Regions from separate parts of the Microcoleus sp. CAWBG640 genome, predicted to be linked through region 3. Evidence: riboswitches for the same ligand, from Rfam matches in the RefSeq annotation. Region 3 holds a riboswitch; each other region holds the start of a gene.

Region 1 (4,655 bases), on a different contig from region 3:
TATGCTGCTGTGAATACATATTTTTGGGTTTCGGTAACTAACATATCTCCGTTCGTCTGAACGTCGATCGCGACGTTGATGTTATCCCAGTAGAACGGTAGTTGTTGGGCGGCTGCATGAGTCACTGTGACTAACAGTAGGCTTAATGAAGCCATTAATGAAAAAACTATTTTTTTGAGAATTCGTTTATTTATCATAGGATTTCCACAAGATAACTGTTGACTACAATTATTCAACAGGTTTCTTTTGAAGTCAATTCATTAAAGTCATTAATTATGTTCATAAAAGTCATATCTTTAGTCCGATAGTCCGGCAGGGAATGAATTCCCTGCCTCAAAGCTAAAGTCCTCTGAAGAGGACTGATGAGTTCTTGAGTCCTCTTCAGAGGACTTTCGCTATTAGACAGGGGTTTCAACCCCTGGCGGACTCACGGGATGACTAACGGACTTTGCCGGCTGACAGCTTAAGTTGATACCAATGAGCACTGCCGCCTCCTAATTTCTTCTCAACTTTGAAATACCACACTTAACAAAGTTAAAACTGTGCAACCAAACACCGCTTCAAATGTATATCTTTGCGAAGGTTTGTAAGGGTAAGAATGCCAAACCCGCAGTTCTCCATTGAAGCCACGGGCGGCTAAACTCAAGGAAACTTGACGGTAATTTACCAAAGTTCGCTGAAGCAATTGCCCGATTAAAATGCCTAAACTGCGCATTCCTAGTTTCCAAGTGCGATAGCCACAGCGGGAGTTTTGGGCGATCCAAAGTTCATCCGCGATCGCCCATAAGCTAAAAATAAACCGATACATCAACAACAGCAATTCTGTCAACAACGGCGGAAAGCGCAATTGTCGGAGAATTTGCAAGGTTTCGGTAAATGGCACCGTCAACAAAATGAAATACATACAGCTTGTGGATGCCAAGGTACGCGGCAATAACAGGCTCACTTGGTATAATCCAGTGTTGCTCACATACAGATAAAAATTGCCCATGCTAATCCCCCAACCTTGCCAAATATCCGCGTGTATTCCCTGGATTTGATTTAACTGAATTCCACTAATCACAAACGCAGGCAAACTTGTGAGTAAAAACATCAACGGTAGCGACAGCAACCGCAGATAAAGTTTCCCTGGAATGCCTGCATAGATGACGATCCAGACTGCTAACCAAAAGGCGATCGACAATTGGACGATCGCCCCAGAAACCAGAGACAGAATCAAAAGGGCGATCGCAAAGGATAATTTGTGAGTTGGCGGCAACCCGCGCAAACGATTAGTGTAAGCCAGACTATCAATCTGATGATTCATTCCAGCGGCGATTTATCATCAGATTGCTGAGATTGCGATCGACCTTTATAAAGCCCGATCGCATATCCGATCGCACCAGCCCCCAGAGCAGCTTGAGTCGCAAATAATAGACTAGCAATTTCGCCACTAGCAGGCTCAAACAAATGATTGAACCAAGGTTTATAATCCGGTTGAATTTCCGTAATTGCTTTCTGGGCCTCCCCATCAGCGCCGCCATATTCACCCTGTACAAAAACTAGGGGAATTACGGCAAGTGCGACAACTGCAATTACCAACATCCAATTTTGTTGCGAAGTAGCTTGCTGATTTTTCGTCGGTTTTTGATTCATCACTTAAGACTCCTGTTTCAATAGTTTTAGAATTTCCAACTCCGGTTGCCCGTAAGAATGCAGCCAATTCCACACCAATAAAGTCAGCAATCCTTCACTAATAGCCAGGGGTACTTGAGTAATTGCAAAGATGCCTGCAAACTTGATAAACGAAGCCAAAAAACCGCCACTCGCCGCCGGAAAAGCTAACGCCAACTGCATCGAAGTCACCACATAAGTCAGCAAATCAGCCAAAGCTGCGGCACAAAAAATTGCCACCCGTTGCCTACCAGTTCCCATCAGCAACTGATAGATAAAATACGCAGCGAACGGCCCCACAATCGCCATCGAAAACATATTAGCTCCCAGCGTTGTCAGCCCGCCGTGAGCCAACAAAACCGCCTGAAAAAGTAGCACTAAAGCACCGAGTACCGCCATCACCGAAGGACCAAACAAAATCGCACCCAAACCCGTACCCGTTGGGTGAGAACAACTCCCCGTTACCGAAGGAATCTTCAAAGCAGAAAGCACAAAAGTAAACGCGCCAGATAAAGCTAATAATAGTTTAAGTTCCGGGTGTTCTTTGGTAATTCGGGCGATCGCACGCAAACCTACCACAAAAAAAGGCAACGCCACAATCCACCAAAAAACAGCCCATTGCACAGGCAAAAAACCTTCCGAAATGTGCATAGCAGCGGCCGGTGTCGCCGAACCCAAAACCAGATAACAACTCAAGCCAGCCATCAATCCCAGACTGACAATTTTGCGACTTCGCGCCTTCATCAAGTACCTCGCAGATGAGACTAATTAAACCAACGCATCGGCGGGCATCCTGACTCAAAAAGCAACAGGGCTTTCATTACAGTTGCGGGACAGCGTTGGACTTCCACCAAACTTTCCCCATTACCTCCAATGGCTGCTCCCCATTAGAACCGACTTGTTAGATTGAGTATAGTCGATCGCGCAAATCTGGGCCGATATTTTACAAAAATTATTTCAGATGAACCAAGTCAAAATAACCTATCATCTTCTCTTCTCCTTTCTTCCTTCGCGTCCTTCGCGTCTTCGCGGTTCGTTCAATAAATATTATCGCCCAACAAATCAAAGCTATAATCATAGTAAGTTTTGAGGAAAGCCGCAATGTTAAAGTACAACTTGCCGAGGAACTTGCCCTCAGCCGACGAACTACCAGACTCGGACGAAACACCTGTGGATAACGAACTGCAAGAACTAATACCAGGGTTACTAAAAGCAATCTTGCTGATACTTTGGTCAGAACGGATGGACTGGTTATTTGGCATAGATATGGGTATTTATCATCACCCAGACGAACCAGCCATTGTCCCAGATGCTTTCTTAAGTTTAGGAGTAGAAAGGTTTTACGACGAAGAATTGCGTCCCAGTTACGTGCTGTGGGATGAAAATGTCATGCCACTTTTCGTGCTAGAAGTTGTTTCCCCAACTTATCGCAAGGAATACAGCACAAAATTAGAAATTTATCAAGATTTAGGCGTACTTTATTACGTCATTTATTCTTCCCGCCGCCGTCGTAAACCTCATTTGGAAGTACACAAGTTAGTCAATGGGAAGTACGAGTTACAGCCAGGAAACCCTGTTTGGATGCCAGAAATAGGTCTGGGAATTGGTTGTGAAAGGGGAAACTATTCTGGGGTGACAAGAGAGTGGTTGTATTGGTATGATGCCGATGGCACACGCTATCTGACACCTGAAGAACAAGTGAAACAATCAGCGCAGCGTCTCCAACAGGAATCACAACGTGCCCAACAGGAAGCTCAGCGTGCCCAACAGGAATCCCAGCGTGCCCAACAGGAATCACAGCGTGCCCAACAGGAAGCTCAGCGTGCTGAACAATTAGCTCAACGTTCCGAACAATTAGCTCAACGATTGCGAGAGTTGGGAGTCGATCCTGATAATCTCAATTAATTGCAAAATCTCGTTCTTAGAACCCCGACTTCTTCAAGAAGTTGGGGTTTTATAGCAATCCTAAATCATATCAAATCCGGTAACATCGGAATTATTCATCTCTCTTATCTCCCTCTGTGTTCTCTGCGTTCTCTGTGGTTAAATCATTCCGATGCAGCCGGAAACGATATCATTCATGAGGATGTGTAGGGGTAGTGCCCCTGTGCCTACCCCAGCATAAGCGGGGGCAACCACGGGGGGATTGCCCCTACAACTCTATTTTGTTATTTCTGCGGGCATTTCGGATGAAGGCCACCCTGCAAACAAATATAAGCAATTTGACTTTGCTCTAAATTCTTAGCATCAGTAAAATCAACTCCTTGCAATCTACCAGATTTAGCACCCGCAGGACTTTGAATAAATTGATCGGAAGTATCTTTCCCTATAAACACCGCACCTTTAAAATTCGCTCCGGCTACATTCGCGCCCCTAAAATCAGCCAAACTCACGTCCGCATTCCGCAAGTTAGCATCTTGCAATCTTGTATCTTTTAAATTGGCGTTTGCGAGTTTAGTGGAACTCAAATCAGCTTTTTGCAAGTTCGCACCGTTCAAATCTGCACCAGATAAATTAGCACCTTGCCATTCTGATTTCTCCAAATTTGTCAATGGCAATTGAGCGCCTTGAGCCTTAACCTTCCCCAAACGCGCACCAGATAAATTTGCTCCAGACAAATTGGCACTCCCGATATCTGCACCCGTAAAACTAGCATCTTTTAAGATAGCTTGCTGCAAATTTGCCCCGATTAAAATAGCACTACTAAAATTAGCTAAATTCAAATTGCCGTTGGAAAAATTAGCTTTGTTCAAGACAGCGCGCACAAAGCTAGTGCGATTCATTACAGCACTATTCAAAAATGCTCCGGTCAAATTTGCCCCTTCAAAATTGGCTCCGCTCAAGTCAGAAATCCAATCGTCAAATGTACCTGGTCGCCTGTCTTCTCCTGTGCCATAGAAGCGAGTTCCCTGCAAGCTGGCATTGGTTAAACTAGCATTTTTTAGCTTAATTCCAGACAAGTCAACTTTGTCTAATACTAATGTAAATTGAGCAGGACCGGC
Region 2 (4,655 bases), on a different contig from region 3:
CTACTTCGCCAAATTCGTTGACGATGACTGCAACTTTTTTGCCGTGTTCGTGGGTTAAAATGCGGTTGAGTAGGGTGGTTTTTCCTGCACCTAGATAGCCTGTGAGAACTGTCACGGGAACTGATTCGATCGCAGCAGCAGTCACCATATTTTACCTCACTTGTTTTATGATACCTGTCATACCAATTTAATGTGAAGTTGCATATATTTCGATCCCCCTAAATCCCCCTTAAGAAGGGGGACTTTGAGAAGAATGTTGTCCCCCCCTTATTAAGGGGGCGCCAGGGTGATCAGATTCTATGCAGCCTCATAAAAAATTGGTATCATTGATATTTTACACGAAACTTGTTGCTAGTAATAAAAATATTAGGCATGGGGCTAGAAACCGGGTTTCTGCGAGTTTTGCCCACAGGAACGAGAAATATAGCAAGAAACCCGGTTTCTGAGGTCAGCGTGGGTGATTAATTGCTCAATATCGCTACAATGCGATCGCGATCGAGTTCTCTACCGATAAACACCAATTTGGTTTGGCGAAGTTCCGAAGGTGTCCAAGGGCGATCGTAAAAATGTTCGATGCGCGAGCCCACACCCTGCAACACCATCCTCATCGGCTTCTTGGGAACCGCCACAAACCCTTTAATCCGATAAATCTCTTGACTTTGCATCAACGATTGCAGTTTTTCGACCACAGCTTCTGGTTCAAATTCGCGATCGGCAATAAAGTAAGTTGAGGTAATATCATCATCATGGTCGTGTTCTTCCTCAGTGTCGTGATGGCTGGGACGAGACTCCAAATTATCCTCAACAGCCGCATTAAATCCCAATAACACATCAGGATTAATTTCGCCACCTTTGCAAGGTACAATTTTCACACTAGGACGTAATTCTTGCTGCAACCAAGTTTGGACTTTTTTCTGAGTTTCAACATCCACGCGATCGACCTTAGTCAAAAGTACCATATCAGCACAAGCCAACTGGTCTTCAAACAATTCCTCGATCGGCGTCTCATGATCTAAACTATCATCAGCCTGTCGCTGCGCCATCAAAGCATCAATATCGCCCACAAAATTACCACTAGCAAGGGCTTCGCAATCGACCACAGCCACAACACCATCTACGGTAGCACCGGTCCGAATTTCGGGCCAGCGAAAAGCTTGAATTAAGGGTTTAGGGAGTGCGAGTCCAGAAGTCTCAATCAAGATACAATCAATTTGTGCGCGACGCTTCAATAATTCTTGCATTGTGGGCAAAAATTCCTCTTGAACCGTGCAGCAAAGACAGCCATTTGTCAGTTCTAAAATATTGCTGCTGACATCTTCTTCTTCATCGCAAACTTGGCAGTCACGCAACAGTTCGCCGTCGATGCCGACTTCGCCAAATTCATTCACAATAACTGCGATGCGGCGGCCTTGATTATTTTGCAATAAGTGGCGAATGGCGGTGGTTTTGCCACTACCGAGAAAGCCCGTAATGACTGTAACAGGAATTTTGTGCATTAGTAATTTAGTTGTTGTTTTGTGATGGGATATCTCGTTCCTAGGCTCTGCCTGGGAATGTCGATCTAGAGGCTCTGCCTCGATCGAATAACTCGCGCTTTTAATACGAGGCAGAGCCTCTGGGTATGCGTTCCCAGGCAGAGCCTGGGAACGAGGAACAAGGAAACGATGAATACTCTAATTGTGCAGTGGTGGAATTTTAGCTATAACTCCTTTTTTCAAAGCTTGAGGACGTTCTGACCAGGGCAACAAACCATCGGGTTTAGCATAGTATTGACTCGCGCATTCCAGTACAGCCTCGACGCTTTCCGATTCATTGGGAGGTAAGTCACCAAACAGATAAGTGTACTTTCCAGCAGCAGCAAAAGACACAGCACAAGAGTGACTGCAAGCACTCATGCACTCAACTTCTTGAATGTCAAATTCATCCGAAAATTCCCAATCCTTTGCCAGTTGCGACAAGTCTTCCAAGAATTGTTGGCCGCCACTTTTGCCTTCTCGCTTGCCGTTTTTCCAAACACTCGCGCAAGCAGTGCAAACAAGTAGACTGTGCTTGGTGCGTACAGTCTTATTAATTCCATTCATCATCCGTACCTCGCAGATGCGTTCCAAAGTGAGTTAGATATCGGCGGGCATTCTGACTTTAGAAACAAGCTGTGTTTCATTACAGTTGCGGGACAGCGCCGGACTTGCACCGAACTTTCCCCGTTTCCTCTAGCGGCTGCTCCCCGCTAGAACCGATCGCAACTTCACATCATACCGCATTTGTCGCCATTTTGGGAAAAACTTAAGTTGGTAAGGTGAACCGCTTAATATCTAGTAGCATAAATTCACAGCCAGTTATTAATAAAAACTTTAGTGTTAATTTTGCCATCTTTTCAGGACTGAAGTCCTATATAATTGTAAGTACGATCGCAAAAGGATATACTATGACGGTATTAACAGAAATTCGCGAAGAAGTAGTTGAGGACAAAGTTGAGGACAAAATACAGACTTATTACTCTCCTGAAGAGTATTTAAAGCTGGAAGAGGTGGCAGAATTTAGGAGTGAATATCAGGATGGCAGGATAATCCCTATGACAGGCGGAACACCGAATCACAATCAAATAGCTGTTAATTTTGGCGGAACGCTAAATTTTGCTACGAAAGGACAACCGTACCGAGTATTTATCAACGATTTGCGTCTGTGGATACCTTCCAAGCGGGTTTATACTTATCCTGATGTAATGTTGGTAGCGGGGAAATTGGAGTTTGTTGCAGGTAGGAAAGATACGATTACTAATGCGGTGATGGTGGCTGAGGTTTTATCGCCATCCACGGAGGATTATGACAGGGGCGGCAAGTTTAAACTTTTTCGATCGATTCCTAGTTTTCGAGAGTATGTTTTGATCGATCAATATGAGATGCACGTTGAACAGTTTGTTAAGACGGATGATAATAAGTGGGTTTTGTCTGAGTATGATGGTGCTGATGCGGTGTTGAGATTGAGTTGTGTGGAGTTTGAGATGCGGTTGGGTGATATTTACGATCGCGTGGATTTTGAATCTGAGTCTGAGTCTGATGAATGAGGGTGAAATCACCAATTTGGGACGATTGGAAATCGCGTCTTGTCAAACAAAGTCCGCCCAACGCGAGACTGGGAGAACAAGTAGAATCCCGGAAGGATTATGAAATCTTAAAATTCTGCCTGTAAAAGTCGAGGAAAACCTAATGATTGCCAGCCAAAATTATCCTGATGTTTCAGTTAAAGAATATTTAGAAGGTGAACTAATAAGTCCCATAAAACATGAATACAGAAACGGACAAATCTATGCAATGGGAGGGGCAAGTAATCCCCATGTTTTGATTTGTCTAAATTTGGCAACTCTGCTGAGAAATCATCTGCGCGGAAGTGGTTGCCTGGTTTTTATGAGCGATACAAAAGTCAGATTTGAGACAATTAATACTTTTTATTATCCCGATGTAGCTGTATCTTGCGATGAACGAGATACTACTTCTGTTGGCGATTTTATCTGCTATCCTTCACTAATTGTGGAAGTTCTATCTCCAACAACTGAGGCGTTTGACAGAGGAGATAAATTTGCGGATTATCGATCGCTCTCAACTATACAAGAATATGTAGTAATCGGTCAACAGCGGATGAATGTAGATTGCTACCGTCGGGATGGGGAAGGGCGTTGGTTTTTTTCTTCCTGCGGCGAGGGGGACTGTTTAGAGTTGGCTAGTATCAATTTTCAGTGTCCAATCTCTGCTTTGTATGAGGATGTTCCTGGATTGAGTTAAGATCTGGTTGGATGAAATGTTCGATCGCCCTCTGTCAGAGAATGCTGAGGTGAAGGGAGGGGAAATAAGGGCGATCGTAATTATTAAGATGTTTCCTGAAAGGCCATCGCTTACTAAAATCCAAATATTTTAGTAATCAATGGTAGTAGATTATTACAGAATTCTAGGAATTTTGTGGCTTGTGGTACACTTTTCATAATTCGTCCGAGCATCCTATCTGCTGTTTTGGCTTTATTCTTCATTTCTGCATCATTAGGATTTTGAGCAGCTTCAGCTAATTCTTTTACTTGTTTTAAAGCATCCTCTTTGTCAACTTCACTTAAATTTGGATCGGCTTCAATTGCTGCTTGGAGTTGGGTAAGTAACTCTTTGATTCCGGGTTTATCTGCTTCAGACGATGAAGGTAACTCATTTATAGCGAATGAAACATTTCCTCCAACGTGACTTGATGAACTACCTGCAACATCACCAGCAGTAACAGAACCTCCAACACTTCCTCCGACTTGAATTTTACCTTGTTGCTCTTCCATTATTCCCTCCTCATGTAATTAATCTTTAGATAACCGTGTTATTTTGAGTTAGTCATTTCGCGAAACATTTCCTCCAACATTACTTGATGAACTCCCTCCTATATCACCTGCTGTGACGGAACCTCCAAACACTAATGTTGAGCCAGCACCAATTATAGCCCATTTCCAAGGCGGAAGATTAGAGTTGTTTTGAGGATTAGTCATAATGATTTATTTGAGTTGAGTATATACAGATAGAAACGTACCTATTAACTATTGAGAAGTCATAGTCACAGTATAGTTTGTGTTCCCTCCTTTTTCTTGAACCACAACAATATAGTCATCAGCACCTAAGCTTCTTTTAATT
Region 3 (4,655 bases):
AAGTTGACACCAATGGGCAGTGCCGTTTCTCTACAAGAAATCTGCGGTTAAATCATTCCGATCCAAATCAAAATTGATATTACCCCTTAACAACCGCCCACTGAGTCACCGGTGCAAGCGGCTTCCAACCCTGAAAAGAACCGATCGCCCCAACCCGCTGAATCCCAATTCTAATTAACTCCCCGCCATGTAAAGAATGCCATTGCAAAACTTTCAACTCACTCTCAATAGTCACCGCATTCACAACTAATCGGCCGCCCTCACCCAAAGCATTCCAACAGGTTTCCAGTAAAGCTTCTGCGGTGACACCGCCACCGATGAAAATAGCATCTGGTTGAGGCAAATTTGCCAAAGCTGATGGCGCTTCTCCCGCCACAATTTGAAGTTCCGAAACACCCAAATTAGAGGCATTTTCAGCGATGTATTGCAGTCGAGTAGGATGGCGTTCGATCGCGATCGCCCGACAACCCCGATGACTCCGCATCCATTCAATGGCGATCGAACCACAACCAGCGCCCACATCCCACAGCAACTCACCCGGAATTGGCGCTAAGGTTGACAGAGTAACCGCTCGAATCTCCCGCTTGGTAAGTTGTCCGTCGTGGAGATAGGCACCATCCGCCAAACCAGAAGTGCGGGGGAAAATCATAGTTTCCCGATCGGCTGCAACTACAATCGCGATCGCATTCAAATCAGCCAAATCCGGTGCATTCCAGGCTGCTGCAACTCCCTCAATCCGCCGTTCCGAAGCCGCTCCCATCCGCTCGAACACCGTCATCAAACTGCTACCAAACCCCCGCTGTGTCAACAATTCAGCAACCTTTCCCGGAGTGTGTCGATCGGCACTTAAAACCAGCAAACGCGCCCCCGGATATAGAGAAAGGGCGATGGAGGCCACTGGGCGGTTTGTCAAACTGAAAGTCTCAACCTCCGCCAAAGCCCAACCCAGACGGGCGCAGATGAGACTGAAGGCTGATGCTGCGGGAATTATCATCATTTCGGCGATCGGAATCCGGCGCGACAGGGTGACACCAATCCCGTGACACATCGGATCGCCACTGGCGAGCACGCAAATCGACTCTCCCTGGCGACGGATAATCTCATCGACTGTGGCTTGTAAAGGTGAAGCCCAGAGCAATTTTTCCCTGGTGTCGTCCGTTGGTAACATGGCTAGGTGACGAGCACCACCGACTACGACTTGAGCGCGATCGAGCAGGGTACGGGCGATCGAACTCAATCCCGATAATCCATCTTCCCCAATCCCCACCACCGAAAGCCATTTGTCTACCATCAGCCCTACTCCTGCAATTTTTGCCACTCAGCATGAATCTATTTCCAGCATATTGGACAACAGCCAGTTGACTAATTGACTACAGCTAAAAACTAAATCGCCTGGTTGGCAACTTCCTTGATACAAGCTTTCCAGCCATTTCAGCATTTAGGTAAGTCACCAAATACAAGCCACATAGAAAAAGTGACACTTTTAGTTGTTTAGTAATTCGTCTTTTTCCCTAAAGTTTAAGTAGAGGCAAACAAAACACCTAAAACGTTCAGCCTTTTATTTATATTACTTACAACGGGGTCTTTACTATGAAATACCTAAATATTTTAACCTTAATGTTTTTCTGGACTACTCTCAGCATCACCTCTCCAGTTAAACCCGATGAATTGCCAGCCTTCACTAATTCTAATAATGTGAATTCTCAGGAACAAATTTTAACTCCTAGAAATATCGAGGGAGAAACTCAGCCGACGGAATATCAACAAGATACAATGATGTTTGGAGATATTTTACCTGTGGCTACCTTTGGTTTGTCATTGGTTTGTTTTTGTTTTAACTCCCCTACGGAACCTGATTGAAAACTAGGCGATTTTTCATTACTCAAGGCAATTAGGCGAGGGGGAATTTGTTAAGAAAATTGAGGGTTTTGGTTTTGGGGTGCAAAAATGTGATACCTTTTTTAAACCTGAAAGCGGGAAAGTCCGGTGCAATTCCGGCGCTGTGCCGCAACTGTGAAAGTCAGAATGCCGCTTTCAGGAGTGTCAATTGAGATTCCCTGCGTCGCACGGGGAGGAGTTTCTTTGTTAGTTTTGAATGAATTACCGACTTGTCCGGGCTTATTTTCTGGTTCCAGAGCCAGAGATGGAATATTATCGAGGATGCGGATTCCGGGGGGAATTTTAAATGTAGCGCAGTGTGGGGCGATCGCGGATTTAGTCGATCGATACGGTACGGGCTACGTGCAAGTAACAAATCGCGCGAATTTGCAAATCCGAAACTTGAACTCGGCAATTTCTGCTGAAGTCTGGCAGAATTTGCAAGCATTGGGATTAGCATCTCGCTTAGTTGAAATTGACCCGATTCGCAATATTATGGCCAGTCCGACAGCAGGTATCGATCGCCAATCGTTACTCGATACTCGCCCCCTAGTTACAGATTGGGATAATTATCTGCAAACCCATCCCGAACTGTCGGAACTTTCGCCTAAATTCAGTGTAGGTTTTGACGGCGGAGAATCGGTTTCTATCCGCGCTATTCGCAACGATATTTTATTAGCGGTATGCGGCAAATCGGTCGTCGATTCAGAAATATTGTTTTCCCTGCATTTAAACGGCGAGGATACAGGAATTACAATTAAAAAATCGCAATCTATATCTGTATTAGCAGCCCTGGCTAACACATATCTGGAATATACCAAAAATCAGCCTCGAATAGAGGGAAAAAAACCGCGTTTACGTCACCTGCTGGCAGATTGGGGTGTGGAAAAATATCTCGAACAGATACAGCATAATTTACCCTTTGTATTGCAGCAAAGCTCGATCGCTCCGTCTGAAAAATCCCTAGCCAATTACCAACATCTCGGCATTCACCCCCAACAACAATCCGGTTTCTCCTACATCGGCATCGCCCTGGCCCTAGGCTGGCTAAAATCGCAACAACTGCGAGATTTGGCAAATTCAGCCCAAAACTTCGGCGGAGGCACTCTGAGGCTCACGCCTTGGCAAAATCTGTTGATTTCTGACATCCCGAACCACCGCCTTAGCGAACTCGAAAAGTCGATCGCCCGTTTGGGATTGCACTCATCCGGAACCAATCTAGACTCATGTTTAGTTGCTTGTGCCGGCAACACTGGCTGTGCATTGGCGATGACAGATACCCAAAGTCACGCCCTAGCAATGGTGCAGGATTTAGGGCAAAAATTAAAGATCGATCGCCCAATTAACATTCATTTCAGCGGCTGCGAAAAATCCTGCGCCCAACATTCTCCCATTGATATAACGTTAGTGGGAATTCAGATAAAACAACAAAACGAGACGATCGCAGGTTACGACATTTACGCAGGTAAAACAGACTCACCCTTTGGGCGACAAATTTTCCAGGGCGTGAGTGTGGATCAGATATCGAGTTCGATCGCCCAAATGCTACGAATATATCAACAATTGCGATCGCCCGACGAATCCTTGGGCGAATTTGTAGATCGAAGTGCGATCGACCAATTGCAGCAATTGCTTAACCCCAAAAAACCAAACCACAAGTGAACCTCTTTCTTCCTCTTTCTTCCTTCGCGCCCTTAGCGCCTTCGCGGTTCATTCAAAAAAGATCCAGTTTTAAATAATGCTTGACTATATTAAAGACGGAACAGAAATCTACACCAAATCCTTGGGCGAATTTGTAGATCGAAGTGCGATCGACCAATTGCAGCAATGGTTTAAGAGCGACTCCGGTTAATCAATTTCCAGTTTCCGGCTTGAGTCTGCTCGATCGGCTTTTACCAATAGTCCTAGACGCAAAAAACCCGGTTTCTCTGAAAAATCGTCGATAGATCCGAGATATATTGACGCAGAAACCGGGTTTTTGGCCGCGCGTCCCTAAAATCCTTCTAACGCGCTATTATTGACACAAATATGGTGCGTTTTGACTTCGCGTTAATTTTTCGCAAAAAAATCAATATGCTCTCCATTCCAGGCGTAGCCGTTGTAACACTTCTCTATGAAAGTGCCAACTCCCTCGTTTACCGGGCCATTCGGGAAGCAGATAACCAGCCACTTATCCTCAAACTTCTCAAAGAAAGTTACCCCACACCTCAAGAATTGGTGCGCTACCGCACCGAATACCGCATTACCCGAAAGTTGAAAGAGGCGGGAGTCGTGCAAGTTTATGACTTGCAAAAATACCAAAACACCCTCGTGATGTTTCTGGAGGACTTTGGCGGCGAATCGTTGAAAATATTGATGCAGCAGCGTCAGTTTAGCCTAAAGGAGTTTCTGCAAATTGCGATCGCCACAACTGAAACTTTAGGGCAAATTCACATCGCCAATATTATTCATAAAGATATTAACCCCTCAAATATTGTTTACAACCCGAAAACGGAACAATTAAAAATTATTGACTTTGGCATTTCCACTCAGCTAAGCAGAGAAACACCGACTCTGAAAAACCCCGGCATCCTGGAAGGAACCCTCGCTTACATCTCACCAGAACAAACCGGGAGAATGAATCGTACTCTCGATTACCGGGCTGATTTTTACTCGCTTGGTATCACATTTTACGAATTGCTGACAGGAAAACTGCCTTTCGAGACAGAAGATACTTTAGAGTTGGTTCACTGCCACATTGCCAGACAGCCAGTTCCCCCGCAGGAAATCGAACCAAA

Evidence for each region. A riboswitch is a leader RNA that binds a small molecule or an ion and turns the genes downstream of it on or off. The one in region 3 is predicted to bind cobalamin.
Region 1: linked by a shared signal. The riboswitch ahead of AAFP11_RS18020 (energy-coupling factor ABC transporter permease) and the one ahead of cobG (precorrin-3B synthase) in region 3 are both predicted to bind cobalamin.
Region 2: linked by a shared signal. The riboswitch ahead of AAFP11_RS07410 (DUF1636 domain-containing protein) and the one ahead of cobG (precorrin-3B synthase) in region 3 are both predicted to bind cobalamin.

The regions. Positions count from the first base shown of each region.
Region 1 is NZ_JAHRFC010000035.1:55,439-60,093, forward strand. Features, by position in the region: gene AAFP11_RS18005 (DUF2207 domain-containing protein) at 1-197, opposite strand, end outside; gene cbiQ (cobalt ECF transporter T component CbiQ) at 506-1,306, opposite strand; gene AAFP11_RS18015 (energy-coupling factor ABC transporter substrate-binding protein) at 1,303-1,635, opposite strand; gene AAFP11_RS18020 (energy-coupling factor ABC transporter permease) at 1,639-2,397, opposite strand; cobalamin riboswitch at 2,419-2,566, opposite strand; gene AAFP11_RS18025 (Uma2 family endonuclease) at 2,755-3,558, shown strand; gene AAFP11_RS18030 (pentapeptide repeat-containing protein) at 3,822-4,655, opposite strand, start outside.
Region 2 is NZ_JAHRFC010000009.1:128,774-133,428, forward strand. Features, by position in the region: gene AAFP11_RS07400 (GTP-binding protein) at 1-148, opposite strand, end outside; gene cobW (cobalamin biosynthesis protein CobW) at 462-1,496, opposite strand; gene AAFP11_RS07410 (DUF1636 domain-containing protein) at 1,674-2,084, opposite strand; cobalamin riboswitch at 2,106-2,253, opposite strand; gene AAFP11_RS07415 (Uma2 family endonuclease) at 2,426-3,064, shown strand; gene AAFP11_RS07420 (Uma2 family endonuclease) at 3,207-3,779, shown strand; gene AAFP11_RS07425 (hypothetical protein) at 3,893-4,309, opposite strand; gene AAFP11_RS07430 (hypothetical protein) at 4,358-4,513, opposite strand; gene AAFP11_RS07435 (hypothetical protein) at 4,562-4,655, opposite strand, start outside.
Region 3 is NZ_JAHRFC010000125.1:4,917-9,571, reverse strand. Features, by position in the region: gene cbiE (precorrin-6y C5,15-methyltransferase (decarboxylating) subunit CbiE) at 80-1,291, opposite strand; gene AAFP11_RS28185 (hypothetical protein) at 1,591-1,860, shown strand; adenosylcobalamin-variant (AdoCbl-variant) riboswitch at 1,960-2,103, shown strand; gene cobG (precorrin-3B synthase) at 2,083-3,540, shown strand; partial or broken gene AAFP11_RS28175 (AAA family ATPase) at 3,952-4,655, shown strand, end outside.